DNA from 3 places in the Kitasatospora sp. NBC_00374 genome. Region 2 is predicted to be linked to each of the others. Evidence: riboswitches for the same ligand, from Rfam matches in the RefSeq annotation. Region 2 holds a riboswitch; each other region holds the start of a gene.
The links. Region 2 has a riboswitch for thiamine pyrophosphate ahead of thiO (glycine oxidase ThiO). Riboswitches for the same ligand answer to the same signal wherever they lie in the genome.

Region 1 (3,269 bases), 1.9 Mb from region 2:
TCCGGGCGTCACGGTCCGCCTCGGCCTTGGTCCTGGTCTCGTACGCGCGGGCGTCGGCCGGCTTGCGGACGTCCGCCTGCAGCTGCTGCTCCTTGCGGTGCGCCTCCAGCTCGGCGACCTTGGTCTCCTGGACCACGACCTCCTGCCGGGCGGCGGCCTGCGCCAGCGGTCCCGCCTGCATCGCGCGGGCCGTCGCGGTCTCCATCTCGGCCTGGTAACCGGCCTGCTGGATACCGGAGTTACGGGTCGCCTCGGCCTTGCGGGCGAACGCCTCCTGCTCCGCCTCGGTGGCCCGGCGGTCCGCCTCCGCGGCCGCGATCCGGGCGTCCCGCTGGACGGCGGCCGCGTGCGGGGCGGCCAGGTTGGTGATGTAGCCGGTCGGGTCCAGGATCTCCTGGATCTGCAGCGAGTCGATGATCAGGCCGAGCTTCTCCATCTCGGAACCGGACGCGGCCCGGGTCTCCCCGGTCAGCCGCTCCCGGTCGCGGATCATGTCCTCGACGGTCAACCCGCCGACGATCGACCGCAGATGGCCCGCGAACACGTTGTGCACCCGCTGGCCCATCATCTTCTGCTGGTCCAGGAAGCGCCGGGCGGCGTTGGCGATCGACACCGTGTCGTCGCCCACCTTGAAGATCACAACGCCCTTGACGTGCACCGGAATACCCTGCGACGTCACACACTCGACGTCCAGCTCGGCCTCGTTCAGGTCCAGCGACAGCTTGCGCACCACCTGCACGCCCGGCACCACGAAGGTGCCCCGGCCGGTGACGATCCGGAAGCCCAGCCCGTCGGCGAGGCCCTCGGTGCGGTGCGTGGAGCCCGAGATGACCAGCGCCTCGTTCGGCTCCGCCACCCGCCACATCAGTTTGAAGAGCACGATCAGAACGACGATGGAGGCCGCCACGGCCCCCGCGATGCCGATGAGCATCGGCTTTCCCCCTTCGAAGCGCACCGGCTCCGTGGCTGCGCTCTGATGTGCAGGACGGCGCGGAACGCGGTGGCAGCAGCAGATTCTTCGCCTGCTGTGATCGCTTGGGAAGGCTCGGGCGTCCTGATTGCGCATCAGGGGCGTCAAGATTGCGTCAAGACGGCGGCGTGCGCGGCAGGGTGGCGGCGGTCGGCGTCAGGGGCGGCGGTCGCGTCCGGGTGGTCGGCGTCCGGGCGGCGGTGTCACCCGTACGCCGGGCCGACGTAGACCGTGCGCGGCGGCTGGTACTCCAGCACCACGACGGGTGTCCCCGGCGCCAGCGGCTCGCCCGGCACCGCCAGGTACGCGAGAAAGGCCTCCGTCCCCTGCCGTTCGGGCACATGGATCAGCACCTCGCCGACCAGCCCGGCCCCGATCCTGCCCGTCACCCGCCCCGTCAGCCCGACCATCCGGCCAGTCTGCCACCGCGTCCACTGTCCGGAACCTGTCTGGACCTGGGCGGATCGGCCCGCTACGGTGTTGGACGTCTTACGCAGGCAAACCGCCTGCGGACACGGGAGCTCGGAGCACCGGGCTGAGAGGGCGCTGAACGGTCACGTCGAGGACGTGCCGACCGCTGCGCCGACCGCAGGAACCTGGACCGGATAATGCCGGCGTAGGGAGTAGAAGGTCAGATGACCGTCTTTGATGCACAGCAGAAGTCTGCCCGCAGCACGGCCGCCCCGGTCAGCAGCGCGGCCACCGGCTACCCGACCCCGGCCTGGCGCAAGGCCTACCTGGAGGGATCCCGGCCCGACCTGCGGGTCCCGTACCGCGAGGTCCACCTCACCAACGGCCGCACCGTCCCGCTCTACGACACCTCCGGGCCGTACACCGACGCGGCCTACGAGCCCGACGTGCGCCGCGGCCTGCCGGCGCTGCGCGACCCGTGGATCCGCCAGCGCGGCGACGTCGAGGAGTACGACGGCCGCGAGGCCCGCCCCGAGGACGACGGGATCAAGCACACCTCGCCGCGCGGCGGGAACCTCCGCAACCTGGACGCGGTCTTCCCCGGCCGGCCGCGCCGCCCGCTGCGGGGCCGCGACGGCGCCGCGGTCACCCAACTCGCCTACGCGAGGCAGGGTGTGATCACCCCGGAGATGGAGTTCGTGGCCCTGCGCGAGGGCCTGGAGCCGGACTTCGTCCGGGACGAGGTGGCCCGTGGCCGCGCCGTCATCCCGGTCAACGTGAACCACCCCGAGGTGGAGCCGGCCATCATCGGCACCAACTTCCTGGTGAAGATCAACGCCAACATCGGCAACTCCGCGGTCACCTCCTCCATCGAGGAGGAGGTGGAGAAGATGACCTGGGCCACCCGCTGGGGCGCCGACACCGTCATGGACCTCTCCACCGGCCGCAACATCCACACCACCCGCGAGTGGATCCTGCGCAACTCCCCCGTGCCGATCGGCACCGTGCCGCTCTACCAGGCCCTGGAGAAGGTCGACGGCAAGGCCGAGGAGCTGAGCTGGGAGGTCTACCGCGACACCGTCATCGAGCAGTGCGAGCAGGGCGTCGACTACATGACCGTCCACGCGGGCGTGCTGCTGCGGTACGTCCCGCTGACGGCCCGTCGCAAGACCGGCATCGTCTCGCGCGGCGGCTCGATCATGGCGGCCTGGTGCCTGGCGCACCACCAGGAGAACTTCCTCTACACCAACTTCGAGGAGCTCTGCGACATCCTCGCCGCGTACGACGTCACCTTCTCGCTCGGTGACGGCCTGCGGCCCGGCTCGATCGCGGACGCCAACGACGACGCCCAGTTCTCCGAGCTCCAGACGCTCGGCGAGCTCGGCCGGATCGCCCGGGACAGGAACGTCCAGGTGATGATCGAGGGCCCGGGTCACGTCCCGATGAACAAGATCCGCGAGAACATGGACCTCCAGCGGGAGATCTGCGACGAGGCGCCGTTCTACACCCTCGGCCCGCTCACCACCGACGTCGCGCCCGGCTACGACCACATCACCTCGGGCATCGGCGCGGCGATGATCGCCTGGTGGGGCACCGCGATGCTCTGCTACGTCACCCCCAAGGAGCACCTGGGCCTGCCCAACCGGGACGACGTGAAGACCGGCGTCATCACCTACAAGATCGCCGCCCACGCGGCGGACCTGGCCAAGGGCCACCCCGGCGCCCAGGAGTGGGACGACGCACTCTCCGACGCCCGCTTCGAGTTCCGCTGGGAGGACCAGTTCAACCTGGCCCTCGACCCGGAGACGGCCCGCGAGTTCCACGACGAGACCCTCCCCGCGGAGCCCGCGAAGACGGCGCACTTCTGCTCCATGTGCGGCCCGAAGTT
Region 2 (3,269 bases):
GCCGAGGATCGCCCGGGCGGCCGGGACGGGCAGGTCGTCCTGACCCAGGTGCAGCACCTGGGGACCCGCGGCATGGGCCACGTCGGCCCGGTCGTTGACGGAGAAGAGCCTGCCGTGCCGCCGGGCGGCGTCCGCGAAGACCTCCAGGTACTCCAGCTCCTGCTTCGCCTCCAGCCCCTTGTCCCGCAGCTGGACGATGTCCACGCCACCGGCCAGCACCGCGTCCAGGAACTCGGGCAGGTCGCCCTGCTCCCGGCGGGCGTCGGTGCACAGGTAGAGGCGGGCGTCCGCCAGCGCGGCGCGGGCGTCCGCCGTCACAGCAGCATGGCCTGGGCGCGGCGCTTCACCTCGGTGCCCCGGTTCTCCCGCAGCGCCTGGATCGGGCTGCCGGGAAGCGACGGGTCCTCGGTGAACATCCACTCGAGGATCTCCTCGTCGTTGAGCCCGCAGTCGCGCAGCACCGTGAGGGTGCCCACCAGGTGCTTGACCGGTCCGGTGGGCTCGATGAAGTCGGCGGGCACCTGCAGCGAGTTGTTCTCGCCGCGGCGGACGGCCAGCAGGGTCCGGTTCCTCACCTGGTCCCGGACCTCGGTGATCTGCACCCCCCACAGCTCCGAGATGTCGGGCAGGTAGAGCCACGCGGGGACAAGGGCTTCAATCTTGGGATCAATCTTGCTCACGCCCCCAGACTGCCACCTCCGGCGACCCCCGCGCACCTACCGCCCGGTCAGGCCGCCGCCGCCTTGAGCTGGACGGCCGGATCGGCGGCGAGCGCCCGGTCGAGCACCGCACCCCGGTCGATCAGCCGCCGCGCCTGGTTGAGGTCGCGCGGCCGGTCCACCGACAGGGCCGCGACCAGGGCGCCCTGCCGCAACCACAGCACCGTCCAGGACGGCTCCTCGGGCGAGCCCCGGTGGATCAGCTCGTCCGCCTCGGCGTGCCGGCCCGCGTACTGCACCATCCGTCCGAACTGCTCGGACCAGAAGTACGGCACCGGGTCGTACGGGGCGTCCGCGCCGAGCATCGAGGCCGCCGCCGCCGTGCCGGACTGCAGTGCGTGGTCCCAGTGCTGGACGGCCAGCCGGACGCCGGAGCGGGCCGAGGGGTAGGAGACGCAGTCACCGGCCGCCCACACACCCGGGGCGCCGGTGCGCAGCCGCTCGTCCACCAGGATCGCCCCGGCCGCGTCCAGCTCCACGCCGGAGCCGGACAGCCATCCGGTGGCGGGCCGGGCGCCGATCCCGACCAGCACCTCGTCGGCGGGCAGCCGGGTGCCGTCGGTGAGCACCACGGCACCGGGCTCGGCGGCCAGCACCCCGGCCCCGCAGCGCAGCCCGACCCCGGCTGCCGCGTACCAGCCGGCCATCACCGCGCCGAGCGGTTCGGGCAGCGCACCGGTGAGCGGCGCCGGCCCGGCCTCGACCACGGTCACCTCGCAGCCCAGCTGCCGGGCCACCGTCGCGGTCTCCGCGCCGATCCAGCCGGCCCCGGCCAGCACCAGCCGCACGCCGGGGCGGAGCCGTTCGCGCAGCGCCAGGGCGTCGTCCACGGTACGCAGCAGGCGCGCGCCGGGAGCCCCGGGCAGCGGGCGGGGTTCGGCACCGGTGGCGATCACCAGGCCCTCGTACGGCAGCTCACCGCCGTCGGTGTGCAGCACCCCGGGTGCCAGGGCGAGCGCCCGGCGACCGGTCAGCAGCTCGACGCCGAGGTGCTCCCAGTCGATCTCGAAGGTGGTGGCGTCGGCCTTTCCGAGCAGCACGTTCTTGGACAGCGGCGGCCGGTCGTACGGGCGGTGCGGCTCGTCGCCGAGCAGCGAGATCCGGCCCTCCCAGCCCCCGCGGCGCAGACCCAGCGCGGCCTGCGCGCCCGCCATGCCGGCCCCGACCACGACCACCCGTCCGGTTCGCTTCAGTTCGACCACCGGGCCAGCCTAGCGAGCGGGTGTCCACGCCATGTACGCACCTTCGGGCTGGGACGCGCCCGGCGTTATGGTGGACGGACACCACACGGGAGCCCGGCGCACCGGGCTGAGAGGCGGGCTGCGGCGGCCTGCGACCGTCCGAACCTGATCCGGGTCATGCCGGCGAAGGGAGTATCGACTTTGGCACGGACACCTGACGTCCTGGTCGTCGGCGGCGGCATCATCGGCCTCGGCGTGGCCTGGCGCACGGCGCAGCGCGGGCTCGCGGTCACCGTGCTCGACCCGGCCCCGGGCGGCGGCGCGGCCCAGGTCGCGGCCGGGATGCTGGCCCCCGTCACGGAGCTGCAGTACGGCGAGGAGCCGCTGCTGCGCCTGGGCATGGCCTCCAACGAGCGGTACGCCGCGTTCGCGGCCGAACTCACCGCGGCCACCGGCCTGGACACCGGCTACCGGCAGACCGGCACGCTGGCCGTGGCGCTGGACTCCGACGACCGCGCGGAACTGCGCGAGCTGCTCGCCTTCCACCAGCGGCTCGGCCTTGAGTCGCACTGGCTGACCGGCCGGGAGTGCCGCCGGCTCGAACCGATGCTCGCCCCCGGGGTGCGCGGCGGCCTGCAGGTGACGGGCGATCACCAGGTGGACGGGCGGCGGCTGTCGAAGGCCCTGCTCGCCGCCTGCGCGCGCGAGGGTGTCGTCCTGCACCGTGCCGAGGCCGCCGAACTGGTGGTCACGGACGGCCGGGCCACCGGCGTCCGGCTGGCCGACGGCACCGAGCTGACCGCCGGGCAGCTGGTGCTCGCCGCCGGCTGCCGCAGCCACCTGCTGCCCGGCCTGCCGCCGGGCGTGCTGCCGGCCGTCCGCCCGGTCAAGGGCCAGGTGCTGCGGCTGCGGATCCCCGCGCCGTACGCGCCGTTCCTGTCCCGCAACGTGCGGGCGGTGGTGCGCGGGCAGCACATCTACCTGGTGCCGCGGGCCGACGGCGAGCTGGTGATCGGGGCGACCAGCGAGGAGCTGGGCTACGACACCACCGTGACCGCGGGCGGGGTGTACGAGCTGCTGCGCGACGCGCACGAGCTGATCCCCGGCATCACCGAGCTGCCGCTGGTGGAGACCGGTGCCGGGCTGCGGCCCGGCTCCCCGGACAACGCCCCGCTGCTCGGCCCGACCACGCTGCCCGGCCTCACCGCGGCGACCGGCCACTACCGCAACGGCGTCCTGCTCACCCCGGTCACCGCCGACCTGATCGCCGACCACCTGGCGACCGGGGCCGTGCCCGAGCTCGCCGCCCCCTTCTCCCCCAGCCGCTTCACCGCAGAGGTCACGTCATGAACCAGATCCCGCTCACCGT
Region 3 (3,269 bases), 1.7 Mb from region 2:
CGCCGATCGCGATGGTGGCGTCGCCGATGGCGGCCTTGTCGGAGTCGCCGAGCGGGAGCGGGACGAGCTTGTCCTTCGGCGGGTTGTCGAGCTTGACCACGGCCACGTCGTAGCCCTGGGCGCGGCCCACCACCGAGGCGGGGTACGAGGAGCCGTCGGAGAACTTCACCGTCAGCTTGCCGCCGCTGGCCGCCGGGGCGACCACGTGGTTGTTGGTGAGGATGTGGCCCTCGGTGTCGAAGACGAAACCGGTGCCCGTCCCGGACTCGCTGGAGTTCTGGGCCTTGATGGTGACGGTGCTGGGCAGTGCCTTGGCGGCGATGCCGGCGACCGACTCGGGGGCCCGGTCCAGGGCCTTCTGGTTGTCGCCGACCGTCACGGTGGTGCTGGTGCGGCTGGTGGAGCCGGTGAACCCGTCCTTGCCGTCCGTCAGCGAGACGCCGATCGCACCGCCGGCCAGGCCGGCCAGCACGGCGACGGCCGCGACCAGGGCGATCAGGCCGCCGCGCTTCTTGCGAGGGCCGGGCGGGGTGCCCGGTACGCCCCACTCGGCCGGGTGCCCGGGACCGCCCGTACCGCCGGGCGGGGTACCCCAGCCGCCGAGCGGGTGCCCGGCGCCGAACGGGTGGTGCGCCTCCTCGGCGGACGGCTGCGGCGCGGCCTGCGGGTACCCGGCCGACGTCGCCGGGTGGGCGTACGGGTTGGGGTCGCCCTGCGGCGTGCCCTCGGCGAGCACCGGCACCGCGGGGGCGACGGGCGCGGCCGGGGCGGCGGGCGGCGGCGCGTCCAGGTAGCCGGGGGCGGGGGCCGGGGCGGTCGGCGCGGCGGGCAGCACCGGCGGGGGAGCGTCGATGTACCCGGGCGCCGCCGGGGCGGCGGTCTCGGCCGGCTTCGACAGAGCACCCGCCTCTGGGACGCCGGAGGACTGACCCACCCGCGGCCCGGTGGACCCACTCTCGTGCTCGGTGCTCACGGACGACCTCCATAGCTGACAGGACCTTGGCCATAGTTTTTCGCATAGCCGATTCAGTTGCCGTAAGCAGCCCCCTGAAGAAGTCATGAGAATGCTTAGGTGCTCCCGACAACCGGGGGTCGGCCGGCCGTCCGGCCGAGGTGCGGAGAAGTCCCGCGATGCGGACGGCACCCCGCCCGGCCTTGGCGTTCGACGCCGATCCCGTTAGCCTGGCGCTCCAACCTGACACGACGCGGGAGCTTGGACCAACCAGGCTGAGAGTGCGCTGTTCGACCGTACGCCATGGGTACCACGGCGCGGGTGGTCGAGGGGACGCAGACCGCCGGAACCTGTCCGGGTAATGCCGGCGTAGGGAGTATCGGCCATGACGGCTGTTTCGCCTTCCCCTGCCTCCACGTCCGCCACCGCCGTGGCCGAACGTCCCGAGGCACCCCTGGTGCTCGACACCGAACCTCCGAGAACCCTGGACTTCCGCGCCCAGTTCGCGCTCTGGGCCAACCTCGGGATCAGCCTGATCGGCTTCTCCAGCGCCGCCACGGTGCTCGGGACGGCGGGCGCGGAGCTCTCCTTCGCCGCCGCCGTGACGGCGATCGTGGTCGGCACCGTGATCGGTACCGCGATGCTCGGCGTGGCCGCGCTGATCGGCGCCCGGACCGGCGCTCCGGCGATGGCCGTGCTGCGCGGACTGTTCGGGACGCGGCTGTCGTACCTGCCCACCGTGCTGAACATCGCGCAGTGCATCGGCTGGGGCGTGTTCGAGCTGATCGTGATCGCGGGCGGCGCCCAGAACGTGGCCGGGACGCAGGGCTGGCGCTGGCTGTTCGTGCTGCTCGCCGGTGCGCTCACCACGGTGCTGACGATCTGGCCGCTGGGCTCGATCGCGGTGCTGCGCAAGTACGTGGCGATCGCGGTGGGCGTCGCGATGGTCTACTTCACCGTGCAGCTGGGCCGCCAGGGCTTCCCCGACCCGGGGGCCGGCAACTGGGACGGCTTCCTGACCGCCACGGACGCGGTCATCGCGGTGTCGATCTCGTTCGTCCCGCTGGCCGCGGACTACACCCGGCACTCCCGCACCCCGGGCGCCTCGTTCTGGGGCACCTTCTCCGGCTACACGGTGGCCCAGGTCTGGTGCTACGTGCTGGGCCTGATCGCCCTGCTCCAGCAGGGCGGCGACAGCGCGAAGATCTTCGACTCGTTCACCGGGGTGACGGCCGGCTGGGTGTTCCTGCTGGTCCTGGTCCTGCGGGAGACCGACCAGTCGTTCGCGAACGTGTACTCGACGGCCATGTCGGTGCAGAACCTCCTCCCGCGGATCGACCGCCGGGTGCTGACCGTCGGCATCGGCGCCCTGGTGACCGGCCTCGCCCTGTGGATCCACGAGCTCAGCGCGGGCTACACCAACTTCCTCTACCTGATCGGCGCGGTGTTCGTGCCGCTCTTCGCGGTGCTCGCGGTCGACTACTTCTTCGGCGCCGGCCGCACCGGCTGGAACCTGGAGCAGGACGCCCCGGCCCGTCCGCTGATGCTGCTGCCCTGGGCGGTGGGCTTCGCCACCTACCAGTTCATCGCGCCGACCCCGGTCGCCGGCTGGTGGACCGGCTTCTGGCATGACCTGCAGTCCGCGGTGGGCTTCGAGGCGCAGCCGTGGACCTCGGCCTCGCTGTTCGCCTTCCTGACCGCGGCCCTCGCCACCTGGGCGACCACGCTGGTCCGCAAGGCGGTCTGACACCGCCACGGAAGCCGCCGCCGGGGAGCTGTTCACCGCACGTTCCCCATGGCGGCGGCTTTCGGCCATCCTGGCCCGCGTAGGGTGATCGTCGTGGACACCCAGCCCCTCGACTCCGCCGCGGCCTCCGCCGGCCCGCCCGACCGCAGGTCGGTCAAGGTGATCGCCCACCGCGGCTCCTCCGCCGCGCTGCCCGAGCACACCGCCGAGGCGTACCAGCGGGCGATCGAGGAGGGTGCGGACGGGCTGGAGTGCGACGTCCGCCTGACCTCCGACGGTGAGTTGGTCTGCGTCCACGACCGTACGGTGCGGCGCACCTCGAACGGCAGCGGCACGGTGTCGGCGATGACGCTGGCTCAGCTCGGCGAGCTGGACTTCGGCTCCTGGAAGTCGCCGCAGGACCCGCGGCCCGCCTCGGTGCTGACGCTGGCCCGGCTGCTGGAGCTGGTGGCCGACAGCGGCCGCCGGATCGAGCTGGCCATCGAGACCAAGCACCCGACCCGGTACGCGGGGCGGGTGGAGGCCGAACTGCTGCGGACGCTGGACCGGTTCGGCCTGCTGCCGGACGGG

Region 1: it holds a riboswitch for thiamine pyrophosphate, as region 2 does, so the genes downstream of both, thiC (phosphomethylpyrimidine synthase ThiC) here and thiO (glycine oxidase ThiO) in region 2, are expected to answer to the same signal.
Region 3: it holds a riboswitch for thiamine pyrophosphate, as region 2 does, so the genes downstream of both, OG871_RS19230 (cytosine permease) here and thiO (glycine oxidase ThiO) in region 2, are expected to answer to the same signal.

Annotation. Positions count from the first base shown of each region.
Region 1 is NZ_CP107964.1:4,501,553-4,504,821, forward strand. It holds gene OG871_RS20255 (flotillin family protein) at 1-931, opposite strand, end outside; gene OG871_RS20260 (hypothetical protein) at 1,174-1,380, opposite strand; TPP riboswitch at 1,475-1,610, shown strand; gene thiC (phosphomethylpyrimidine synthase ThiC) at 1,606-3,269, shown strand, end outside.
Region 2 is NZ_CP107964.1:2,587,381-2,590,649, forward strand. It holds gene thiE (thiamine phosphate synthase) at 1-318, opposite strand, end outside; gene OG871_RS11560 (Rv2175c family DNA-binding protein) at 315-680, opposite strand; gene OG871_RS11565 (NAD(P)/FAD-dependent oxidoreductase) at 728-1,873, opposite strand; TPP riboswitch at 1,997-2,109, shown strand; gene thiO (glycine oxidase ThiO) at 2,078-3,250, shown strand; gene thiS (sulfur carrier protein ThiS) at 3,247-3,269, shown strand, end outside.
Region 3 is NZ_CP107964.1:4,271,551-4,274,819, forward strand. It holds gene OG871_RS19225 (S1C family serine protease) at 1-973, opposite strand, end outside; TPP riboswitch at 1,196-1,347, shown strand; gene OG871_RS19230 (cytosine permease) at 1,338-2,699, shown strand; gene OG871_RS19235 (glycerophosphodiester phosphodiesterase) at 2,862-3,269, shown strand, end outside.